3 regions of the Pseudonocardia ailaonensis genome follow, and region 1 is predicted to be linked to each of the others. Evidence: riboswitches for the same ligand, from Rfam matches in the RefSeq annotation. Region 1 holds a riboswitch; each other region holds the start of a gene.

Region 1 (3,843 bases):
GGCCCGGCCGAAATGCAGCTCCTCGGCGACGGCCACGAACGAGCGCAGCTCCCGCAGCTCCACCCGACCTCCCACGATCATGCCTCGTGATCGCCCACAGCGTAGCCCGCTCTTGCCCGGGACCGGCGGCGCGCGATCGGCTGAGCGACATGAGGATCGGTGTGTCGGTACACGGCGGAGCCTCCCTGCCGAGGGTGCTGGAGGAGATCGAGGACGCGGCGGCGGCCGGGTTCGCGGGAGTGTGGCTGGGGGAGCTCACGCTCTGGGATCCGCTGACGGTGTTCGCGGCACTCGGTGAGCGCGCTCCGGGTGTCGAGCTCGGGACGGCGGTGATGGCGGTGCCCCCGCGCCATCCGCTGGCACTCGCCGCCCAGGTGCTCACCACCCAGGCCGCGACCGGCGGGCGGCTGTCTCTGGGGCTCGGGATGAGCCACCGGTTCGTCGTCGAGGAAGGGTACGGGCTGCCCTTCGACCGGCCGGTGCGGCGCGTCCGGGAGTTCCTCGACGTGCTCGACCCGGTCCTCGACGGCAGGGAGGCGCAGGTGCGGGGCGAGACGGTGGTCGGTGTCGGCGGGGTGGGTGCGCCCGGGGCGTCCCGGCCGCCCGTCCTGCTGGCCGCGCACGGCCCACGGATGCTCGCCCTCGCCGGGGAGCGGGCCGACGGGGTGATCACCTTGTGGACCCGGCCGGGGTTCCTCGCCGAGTACGTGGTTCCGGCGGTGACCGCGGCGGGGCGTGCGCCGCGGATCCTGGTGGGCGTCAACGCCTGTGTGACGGCGGACCCGGACGCCGCGCGTCGCGACGTCGCCGAGCGGTTGGCGGTGGCGTCGGGCCTGCCGAGCTACCGCGAGACGCTGGACCGCCAGGGAGCGACCGGGATCGAGGACACGATCCTGGCCGGCGACGAGGCGGTGGTCGCTGCCGAGGTCCGTCGGTTCGCCGAGGCCGGGGCCACCGATCTGGTGCTGTTCCCCTCCGGTCCGGAGGCCGACCGCGCCCGCACGCTCGAGGTGTTCGGGGACCTCGCCCGCGCGGGCGGCTGACCACGCGCTGTCCGGACGTTTCGCTCGTGCGGCCCAACGCCGTCCCGAGGATCGGAACCTGAGCGTTCATGTTCTTGACACCCGTTCGGGCCGCCGGGTTCAGTGGGGGAGTCCATCCGGAGCGGCTGAGAGACCCGGCTCGTCGACGCCGCAGCAACCCTGGTCAGCAGGGTGCTCCCGCCGGGACCGATGGGAGACGTCTGTGTCCAGCCCGACTCCGCTCGCGGGCGCGCTGTGGTGCGCCGGTTCGTGGTCGAAGCGGCGGCACGTGGACTTCTGCCGGACCGGGGCGTCGCTCTGTCGGTGACGGGTCAGTCCCCACCGTTCGTCCCGACACCCCGGAGCTCACGATGACCGTTCCCGTGCACCCCGCCCTGTCCCGCGACGGTCGCCTCACCGACATCGGCGATCGCCTGATCGAGTCCCTGGAAGCCCTCGTCGACCGGCACCGCTCGTCGCGGGCCGCGGCGGGGGAGGCGATCCCCAGCGAGCTGATCGCGGCCGAGGTCGCCCAGCACCTCGCCGTGGCCCGTTCGGCGTTGCAGCGCACCCCGCGCCTGGGCTGAGCTTCCCCGTCTTGCGCAGACCTGCGCTGAATCCCGAGACGACGACCCTGGAGCCGCCGTGTCCCCGCCGAGCCCCGACGCCCCGACCCCCGCACCAGGCGGTGGGACGGTCTGGCTGACCGGCCTGCCCAGTGCCGGCAAGTCCACGATCGCCCACGCCGCCGCGCCGGTGCTGCGGGAGCGGGGGCGCGCGTCGAGGTCCTCGACGGGGACGCGGTGCGGCCGCACCTGGCCGCGGCGCGCGGCTACTCGCGGGAGGACCGGGCGATCAATATCCGGCGGATCGGCTGGGTGGCGGAGCTGTTGGCGCGCAACGGCGTCGTGGTGCTGGTGTCGGCCATCGCCCCGTTCCGGGACGTCCGTGACGAGGTGCGGGCGGCGCACAACGCGGGCGGGAAGTCCTATGTGGAGGTCTTCGTGAGCACACCGGTCGCGGTGGCGTCCGAGCGGGACGTCAAGGGCCTCTACGCCCGCCAGCGCGCGGGGGAGATCAGCGGACTCACCGGGGTCGACGACCCCTACGAGGAGCCGCTGCGGCCGGACCTGGTCCTGCCCGCCCACGAGCAGCCGGTCGCCGCGTCGGTCGCCCTGCTCGTCGACCATCTGGAGGGGGCCGGCCTCGCCGGCTCCGCACGGAAGGAACACGTGTGACCACACCTTTGCTGCCGATCCCGCGCTGGACGGACGCGGCCGTCGCGATCGAGGCGCCCGGAGTCGGCGCCGGCAACTGGGTCGGCGCCCCCAGTGTCGTGCTGCACGAGGGGACGTACCACCTGGCCTACCGGCTGCGTGCGCCGCTCGGGCACGGGCGCGGCCTCGCCACGGTCCTGGCGCGATCGACGGACGGCGTGCACTTCACCGAGGTCGCCCGCGTGACCAAGGACCGGTTCGGCGCGGAGTCCTTGGAGCGTCCAGCGCTGGTCGTCACGCCGGAGGGCCGGTGGCGGCTCTACGTCTCGTGCGCCACGCCCGGCTCGAAGCACTGGTGGGTCGACGTGCTGGAGGCGGACTCGGTCGAGGACCTGGCCAGGGCTCCGGGCCGTACGGTGCTGCCCGGCGACGCGCGGCACGCGGTGAAGGACCCGGTCGTGGTGCGCGACAGCGTCGGCTGGCACCTCTGGGCGTCGGTGCACCCGCTCGACGTGCCCGGCCACGAGGACCGCATGACCACCGAGTACTACCGCAGCGCGGACGGTCTGACCTGGGAGCACGGTGGCACCGCCCTGATGCCGCGGGCCGGGCGCTGGGACTCCCGCGGGGTGCGGGTCAGCGCGGTCTTCCGCATCGACGGCCGTTGGGCCGCGACGTACGACGGCCGGGCGAGCGCCGCGGAGAACTGGGAGGAGCGGACGGGCCTGGCCTACGGCGGCGCCGACCCGGCGGATGCCTTCACGGCGCAGGGCCCCGCGCCCGTCGCACAGTCGCCCTTCGCCGGGCACGGGCTGCGCTACCTCGGCGTCGTCGGGCAGCCCGGGGGCGGGTACCGGCTCTACTACGAGGGGACCAGGGAGGACGGGGCGCACGAGCTGCGCACCGAGCTCCTGCTACCTCCCGTACGCACGACCGGGCGGCGCGCAGCCGCTGCCTCGTAGTGCCCGCAGACGGCGTAGTGCCCGCAGACGGCGTAGTGCCCGCAGACGGCGTAGTGCCCGCAGACAGCCGAGTGCCCGGAGACGGCCGAGCGCCCGCGAAGGGCCGGATGCCGGACTTCCTGCTGCTGGGGGCACCGAAATGCGGCACCTCGGCCCTGCACCACGCCCTCGCCGGGCATCCGGGGCTGTTCTTGTCCGAGCCCAAGGAACCGAAGTTCTTCCTCACCGACGGGCCGCCACAGGACAGCGGCGGCGGCCCGGGGGACGTCCCGACGTGGGGCGAGCACGTGTGGCGGCGGGCGGACTACGAGGCGCTCTTCGCCGCTGCCGACCCGGGCGCGCTCTGCGGCGAGTCGACCGTCTTCTATCTCTACGACCTCGAGGCCCAGCGGCGCATCCGGAGCGTGGTCCCACGGGCGCGCCTGATCGCGGTCCTTCGCGACCCCGTCGAGCGGGCACATTCGAACTGGGCACACCTGCGCGCCGCCGGTCTCGAGCCGGAAGCGGACTTCCTGCGTGCCCTGGACCGGGAGCCGGAACGGATCGCCGCCGGGTGGGCCCACTTCTGGCACTACGCCGCCCAGGGCCGCTACGGCGAACAGCTCGAGCATCTGTTCACGCTGTTCCCACGCGAGCAGATCC
Region 2 (3,843 bases), 310 kb from region 1:
CGGTCAGGTCGTCGAGCGCGGGCTTGCCGGCCCAGTGGTCCGCCCGCGGGGAGAGCTGCATCGACTGTGCGTCGAGGGAGTCCACGATGTACGGTCCGGTGTAGAGCCCGGCCTTGACGAGGTCCGCGACGGGCGCCCCGGAAGCCTTGTGCCGCTTGTACGCCGCGACGTCGTACACCGGGACCATCGACTCGTCCGCCAACAGCGCGGGCACGTTCGGCGCCGGCCTGGCGGTGGTGAGCGTGACCTCCTTCGGCCCGGTCGCGGCGGCGCTCGCGCCGGGTAGCGCGGCGGCGAGGTCGTCGTTCTCGGTCAGCTGGTAGGTCAGCAGCTCGGCGAGCGCGGCGGGGGTCAGCGGCGCCTTGTCGACGAACGTGACGTTGTCCCGCAGGGTGAGCCGCCACACGAGGGGCTGGGGGTTGTCGAGCCCCGCGAGCACCCAGGGCGTGGGCGCGCCGCCGCGCTCGGGGCGCATCAGCAGCTCGACGTAGCCGAACTCGGGGCCCCAGAAGGCGTTCTCCAGGGGATCCAGGTCGTCGATCGTGAAGCCGGTCGCGAGGGTGAGGGTGGGTGGGCCGGCGGCGGCGGACGGCTGTCCCGTCGTGGCGCACCCCGCCGTCACCAGCACGAACAGCAGGGCGGCGAGCGCTCGGCGCCAGACCGCGGGGGATGGCCGGCTCACGGGCCTCGCCTCCGGATAGTCGAGTGACAGGAATCGGGTGACACGGGATCGGGCGACGGACCGGACGGTCCGCCTCGACGACGCGACGAAGTTAACAAGCGAACACATGAACAACTAGTCATACTTCTTGTGAGCTTCGTCCATCTCCCCGGAAGGCACCGATGCGCCACCTCGTCCTCGTCGCCCGCCCCACACCGTCCGGTGTGGACGAACGGTCCCTGGCCGCGCTGGCCGGCCGGGTCGCCGAGCGCGCGGGCCGGCCCGTCCGCGTCGCGTACCTCGACCAGGCCGATCCGTCCGTCGCCGCGGTGCTCGACGAGATCGCCGCCCGGGCCACCGGGATCGGCGGGGCCCACGACGTCGAGGGGGCCGACGAGGTCGTTCTCGTGCCGCTCGCCCTGCCGGTCGATCCCTACCTGCGCACCTGGACCGCCCGCGCCGCGGCGCACTGGCGGGAGTCCCGGGGGGCGACCCTGCGGGTGCTGCTGAGTCCGCCGCCGGCCACCGCCCCCGGCATGGCCGCGCTGCTCGCCGACCTGGCCCTCGGCGACGCGGCGCCGGTCACGACCAGCCCGGGTGCGTTCCGCAGCCCGGCCTGGTCGGTGCGCGACGACCCCGCCCGTCACCTGCTGGTCTGTCGCGGGCCGCGCTGCACCGTCTACGGCGCGGGGGACACCCATCGCGCCCTGGCCGCCGCGGCGCGGGGGCGCGACGTGCTCGTGACCCCGATCGGCTGCCTCGGCCCGTGCAACCTCGGCCCGCTCGTGATCGACAACCCGGCGGGCGACTGGCACGAGGCGGTCGACGCCGAGCGGGCCCGCGCCCTGGTCGGCGACCCGGACGCGCCGGCGTAGCCCTCGGCCGTCCGCGACGTGGTCCTGTGTGGACGCCTCCCGGGCGGGACGACGACGCGTGAGGCTCCGTCCCGGTCCGGCACGAGCGGCGGACGGGGCGCGCCGACGCGTGCAATGTCCGTTCGACCGGATCCCGCATCTTGCCTGGTGGGAGGGTGTCCGGCGAGTGTCCGGACACGTCCCGGCCGATCGGGCGGGCCTGGGTCACAGTCCGCGCCGCGGCATTGACGGGACGGCCCGGATGCGACGTACAGTGCAGGAGGCCCACCCGGGCCACACCATCCAGAGCGGCTGAGAGACCTGGCTCGACGACGCCGCAGCAACCCCCCGTCCGCGGGTGCGGGTGCTCATGCCGGGAACGATGGAGGATCCGTGTTCCTCGGTGTGCGCAGGCGCCACGTCGACCTGCTGCGGACGGCCAGCGCGGCCTGTCGGGCCTGACCCGGCGCTCCTCGCCCGATCCACCGCCTGCCGCGCCCGCGGCGTGGCACCTGCCCGTCCGGAATCCCGCCCGTCGCCGACCTGCGCCGGGTGTCCGCTCCGCCCTGCCCCCGGCAGGGTCCCCTGTGAAGGACCACCTCCCGCCATGACCGCACGATCGCGCCGGGCGTTGCTGCTCCCGGCCCTCCTCGCCGCAGCCTCCCTGGCCCTGGCCGCCTGCGGCGGGGGTTCGAGCGCCGGTACCGACGCCGACGCCGGACCGCCGCAGACCGGAGGGACCCTGCGGTTCGCGGTCGGCAGCGACGCGGGCTGCGTCGATCCCCAGCAGGTCGGCAGCAACGACACGATCTACTCGGTCCGTCAGCTGGTCGACTCGCTGACCGACCAGGACCCGAAGACCGGAGAGATCAAGCCGTACCTGGCCACGGCCTGGCAGGCCTCGCCCGACGCGAAGAGCTTCACCTTCACGCTCCGTTCCGGCGTGACGTTCTCCGACGGCACCGCACTCGACGCGAACGCGGTGAAGGCGAACTTCGACAGGATCGGCCAGCTCGGGGCCCGGGCGACCCTCGCCAAGGGCTACCTGGCGGGCTACACCGGCACGACCGTGGCGAGCCCCACCCAGTTCACCGTGAACTTCGGCCAGCCGAGCGCCCAGTTCCTGCAGGCCACCGCCACCCACAGCCTCGGCATCCTGTCCCCGGCCACGGTCGCCAAGTCGGACGACGAGCGCTGCGCCGGCGTGATCGGCTCCGGCCCGTTCACGCTGCAGAACTACACCAAGAACGCCTCGATCACCCTGGCGAAGCGCACCGGCTACAACTGGGGCTCCTCCCTGTTCTCGCACCCGGGAGACGCCTACCTCGACACGCTGGAGTTCCGGATCGTCCCGGAGTCCGGGGTGCGCACCGGCTCGCTGCAGTCCGGTGAGATCGACGCGATCGGGAGCATCGGCCAGCAGGACGAGGCGCCGCTGACCGGCGCCGGCGCGCAGCTGCTCGCCCGCTCCAACCCGGGTGTGGTGTTCGGCATCGCCTTCAACAACAGCAAGCCGATCGTGACCGACCCGGCGGTGCGGCAGGCCCTGACCGTGGCGCTCAACCGCCAGGAGATCGTGAGCGCGGTCTTCCCGTCGCAGACCAAGCCCGCCACCAGCGTGCTGGCCTCCACCACACCGTCCTACTCGGACGACTCCGCGCAGCTCGGGTTCGACGCCGCCAAGGCGAAGTCGACACTCGACGCGGCCGGCTGGGCCCCGGGCCCGGACGGCATCCGCGCCAAGGACGGCCAGAAGCTGACCATCCCGGTGACCTACTCGCCGGTGGCGGCCACCAACAAGCCGGCCCTGGAGCTCATCCAGCAGCAGGCCAAGGCCGTCGGCATCGACATCGCACTGCAGGAGGTCCCGATCGCGCAGGCCGCGGCCGTGCAGTCCGCCGGCGACTTCTCGGCGCTGTGGTTCAACGTGACCCGGGCGGACCCGGACATCCTGCGCGGCCAGTTCTCCACGGCGGGCGCGAACTTCTTCCGCGTGCCGCAGGGCCCGCTGCAGTCGCTGCTGGTCGCCCAGGCCGGCGAGCCGGACGCGACCAAGCGGACCGGAATCGTCGACCAGGCGCAGCAGCAGGTCCTCCAGGACGGCTACTTCGTCCCGGTCACCGAGCTGACCACGGTGCTCGCCGCGGCCGCGAACACCCACGGCATCACCTTCGACGCCTCGTCCCGGATCCAGCTGCACGACGCCTGGAAGTCGAAGTAGCGCATGGCCGGCCCGCTCTCACTGCACTGGTTCCTGCCCACCAACGGCGACTCCCGCCAGCTCGTCGGCGGTGGGCACGGGGTGGGGACGGGCTCGGCCGGCGCGAT
Region 3 (3,843 bases), on a different contig from region 1:
TCCGACCGCTACCACGAGTACCTGCTCGCGGTGCCGTGGGCGGACGCCGTGCTCAACCCGGTCAACATCCGGTGGAGCCCGGTCGAGATCGCCTACTCGCTGCGCGACTCCGGCACCCGCGTGCTGCTGGTCGACGACGCGTTCGCCCCGATGATCCCGGCGCTGCGCGAGGCGGCCCCGGACCTGGGCACCGTGATCCACACCGGCGACGGCCCGACACCCGGGGACGCCGTCTCCTACGAGGACCTCGTCGCGGGCCACGATCCGGTTCCCGACGCCCGCCGCGGCGGGGACGCGCTCGCCGGCCTCTTCTACACCGGCGGCACGACCGGGCACCCGAAGGGCGTGATGCTCTCGCACGCCAACCTGATGGTGTCCGCCATGGGCCTCCTCTCGACCGGCTACCTCTTCGGCCCCGGGACCCGGTGCCTGCACGCCGCACCGATGTTCCACCTCGCCGACCTGGCGGCCTGGAACGCGACGACCACGGCCGGCGGCACGCACGTGATCGTCCCGGCGTTCGATCCCGTCGCGGTGATGCAGGCGATCGCGACGCACGGCGCCACCGACGCGCTGCTGGTCCCGGTGATGATCCAGATCCTGATCGACCACCCGCAGATCACCGAGCACGACCTCACCAGCCTGCGCACCGTGCTCTACGGCGCCTCCCCGATCGCCCAGGCCGTGCTGGAGCGTGCGATGAAGGCCTTCCCCAACGCGGCGTTCACCCAGGCGTACGGGATGACCGAGCTGTCCCCCGTCGCCACCCTGCTGAGCCCGGACGACCACCGCCGCACCGAGCGGCTGCGCGCCGCGGGCCGGGCGGCGCCGCACTCCGAGGTCCGGATCGTCGACGCCGAGGACCGGGAGGTGGCGCGGGGCACGGTCGGCGAGATCGTCGCGCGCGGCGGGCACGTGATGCTCGGCTACTGGGAGCAGCCCGAGGCCACCGCGGCCGCGGTGCGGGACGGGTGGATGCACACCGGCGACGGCGGTTTCATGGACGACGAGGGCTACGTCCACGTCGTCGACCGGATCAAGGACATGATCGTCAGCGGCGGGGAGAACGTCTACTTGGCGGAGGTCGAGAACGCCCTCGCCGCCCACCCCGCCGTGGCCTCCTGCGCCGTGATCGGGGTGCCCGACGACGAGTGGGGCGAGCGGGTGCACGCGGTCGTCGTCCTCCGGCCGGGGCAGACCCTGACGGCCGAGGAGCTGCGCGAGCACGCCAAGACCCTGATCGCGGGGTACAAGGCACCGCGCAGCGCGGAGTTCGTCGACGCCCTGCCGGTCTCGGCGGCGGGCAAGATCCTCAAGCGGGAGCTCCGGGCCGTCCACTGGGCGGGTCGGGAGCGCCAGATCCACTGACTCGGTGCGGCGGTCGCGGAGCCGGTGCTGTCGGTGACGCCCGGCTGCCGGGTGGGCCGGCGAGGTGAGACCCTCGCTCCGTGGACGCGCCCCTCCCCCGCCCGGCCGTCGGGGTCGGCGTCGTCCTCACCCGGCCCGACGGCACCGTCCTGGTCGGGCATCGCGTGACCGCGGGCGAGTCGCCGAGCTGGTGTCTGCCCGGCGGACATCTCGAGGGTGGGGAGACGCCGGTGGCCGCCGCCGTCCGGGAGACTGCGGAGGAAGCCGGGCTGCGGGTGGCCGGGACGCGGGTCCTGGCCGTCTGCGTCCGCACCGCGGGCAGCAACGTGACCTTCGCGGTCCACGCCGAGGTCGGTGCCGATGCCCGGCCCGAGGTGCTCGAACCCCACGCGATGGACGAGTGGCGGTGGTGCCGGCCCGACGACCTCCCGGAGCCGCTCTTCTCCCCCAGCGCCGCCGTGCTGCACGCGTGGCGGGGTGGCACCGACCTCGCCGGCTGGGCGATCCACCCGCTCCGCTGACCGGCCCGGTCAGTGGAGGCGCGGGGTGCGCCGCAGCGCCGAGCGGGCGGTCGCCAGGTGCTGGGCGACCTCGGCGGCGATCAGCTCGCTGGGTGAGGCCTCCCCGGCGGCGGCCCGCAGCGAGCGGTGCCGGTCGACGAGGGCCTCGAGCGACTCCAGCAGCTGGTCGCCGATGTCGGTGAGGCGGTCGTCGCGGGTGGGGAAGGACGCGGACGACGGCGAGGAGAAGGGCGAGGACAGGGATGCGGACATGATCGTCTCCGGGCGGGGCGCGAGGTGGACGGCAGGCGGGGGCGGCCGTCACCGACAGAGCGCGGCCCCGGTCCGGCAGAAGTCCACATGGCGCCTCTTCGACCAGGCACCGAAGCCCGGCACGCGCGGTGAGGCGAGCACGATGTTCTCCCATCGAATCCCGGCGGAAGCACCCTGCAGTGGTCTGCGGGTTGCTGCGGCGTCACAGAGCCGGGTCTCTCGGCCGCTCCGGATGGAGTCCCCTGCACTGAACCCCGAGCGGAACGACCCTGTCAAGAACATGAACGCTCAGGTTCCGAGGGGCGGGAGGACGAGGTCGGAACGGGCAAAGGTCCGGACACCTTCCCCTGCGGCACAGCCGCTTCCGCCCCGCGCCGGCCGATCAGGTTCCTCTATCGGTAGCGATCAGTTCCGTGAGTTGGACGGACCATGTCCGGGATGTCACTATCTGTGCATGCCTGCCGTGCACCCCTTCGCGCTCGTCACCTTGTCGGGTGACCTGCGCCTGCGTGTGCTCTCGGCCGGCCTGACCCGGCGCCTCGCGATCGACCTCGGTCGCACCACGGCCGCCGCGTGTCCGCGCCCCTGTCGCTGATCCCGCCGCGCTCTCGTCGCTGACACGCCGCCGTCGTCGCCGTCACGGCATCGGCCGCTCGGGCTCCGCCGTGCCGGACGCGGTCCGGCGTCCGCGCGCGGCCCGACCGGCGATCTCCTGATCTCCCCCGGTTCCCCTCCCGTTCCGCCCGTGCGCTCCGTCGCGCCCGGGCGGCATCGTCCTGCGCTCTCGACGATCTCCAGGAAGGACGTGGCATGGCCCGTCAACTCAAGCTCGGTGCGGTCCTGATGGGCGTCGGCGGCCCCGGCCAGCACGACGTCTGGAAGGACGACGAGATCCCCGGCGACGCCAGTGTGGACATCGACTGGTACATCGCCCGCGCCCGGCAGGCCGAGGCGGCCCTGTTCGACCTCGTGTTCATCGTGGACAGTGCGTTCATCACGCCGGACTCGCCGCCCCACTACCTCGCCCGGCTGGAGCCGCTGACGCTGCTGTCGGCGGTGGCGGTGTCGACCCGGAACATCGGCCTGGTCGCCACGGTCAGCACCAGCTACAACAGCCCGTTCAACCTCGCCCGCCGGTTCGCCTCGCTCGACGTGATCAGCCGCGGCCGGGCGGGCTGGAACGTCGTGGCCACCGGCGACGGCGGCACCGCCGCGAACTACAGCCGCGACGAGCACTTCGACCACCCGACCCGCTACTCGAGGGCCCTCGAGTCCGTGCGGATCGCGCAGGGCCTCTGGGACTCCTACGAGGACGACGCCTTCCCGCGCGACACCGCGACCGGTGTCTTCGTCGATCCCGACCGCCAGCACCGGCTCGACCACCGCGGCGAACACTTCCACGTCCGTGGCCCGCTCAACCTCGTCCGGTCGGAGCAGGGCCATCCGGTGATCTTCCAGGCGGGGAACTCCGAGGAGGGTCGCGAGCTGGGCGGCGCGATCGGCGAGGGGATCTTCACGCACCATCCGACGATCGACGAGGGCGTCGCGTTCGCCAAGGACATCCGGGACCGGGCGGCCGCGAACGGCCGGGATCCGGAGGGCATCGTGATCCTCCCGGGGGTCGACGTGATCGTTGCCGACACCGATGCACAGGCGCGGGAGATCGAGGAACGGCGCCGCACCGACCGCGACTTCGCCAAGG

What was found. Region 1 has a riboswitch for S-adenosylmethionine ahead of ABD324_RS17475 (hypothetical protein). Riboswitches for the same ligand answer to the same signal wherever they lie in the genome.
Region 2: linked by a shared signal. The riboswitch ahead of ABD324_RS16040 (ABC transporter substrate-binding protein) and the one ahead of ABD324_RS17475 (hypothetical protein) in region 1 are both predicted to bind S-adenosylmethionine.
Region 3: linked by a shared signal. The riboswitch ahead of ABD324_RS06135 (hypothetical protein) and the one ahead of ABD324_RS17475 (hypothetical protein) in region 1 are both predicted to bind S-adenosylmethionine.

The regions. Positions count from the first base shown of each region.
Region 1 covers NZ_BAAAQK010000009.1:339,007-342,849, reverse strand. The annotation lists gene ABD324_RS17485 (LysR family transcriptional regulator) at 1-81, opposite strand, end outside; gene ABD324_RS17480 (TIGR03564 family F420-dependent LLM class oxidoreductase) at 150-1,043, shown strand; SAM riboswitch class I at 1,153-1,239, shown strand; gene ABD324_RS17475 (hypothetical protein) at 1,394-1,609, shown strand; partial or broken gene cysC (adenylyl-sulfate kinase) at 1,668-2,260, shown strand; gene ABD324_RS17465 (glycoside hydrolase family protein) at 2,257-3,201, shown strand; gene ABD324_RS17460 (sulfotransferase family protein) at 3,309-3,843, shown strand, end outside.
Region 2 covers NZ_BAAAQK010000009.1:24,481-28,323, reverse strand. The annotation lists gene ABD324_RS16050 (ABC transporter substrate-binding protein) at 1-682, opposite strand, end outside; gene ABD324_RS16045 ((2Fe-2S) ferredoxin domain-containing protein) at 844-1,536, shown strand; SAM riboswitch class I at 1,812-1,904, shown strand; gene ABD324_RS16040 (ABC transporter substrate-binding protein) at 2,123-3,736, shown strand; gene ABD324_RS16035 (LLM class flavin-dependent oxidoreductase) at 3,740-3,843, shown strand, end outside.
Region 3 covers NZ_BAAAQK010000003.1:726,010-729,852, forward strand. The annotation lists gene ABD324_RS06125 (acyl-CoA synthetase) at 1-1,368, shown strand, start outside; gene ABD324_RS06130 (nucleotide triphosphate diphosphatase NUDT15) at 1,449-1,889, shown strand; gene ABD324_RS06135 (hypothetical protein) at 1,899-2,141, opposite strand; SAM riboswitch class I at 2,289-2,380, opposite strand; gene ABD324_RS06140 (hypothetical protein) at 2,596-2,736, shown strand; gene ABD324_RS06145 (NtaA/DmoA family FMN-dependent monooxygenase) at 2,952-3,843, shown strand, end outside.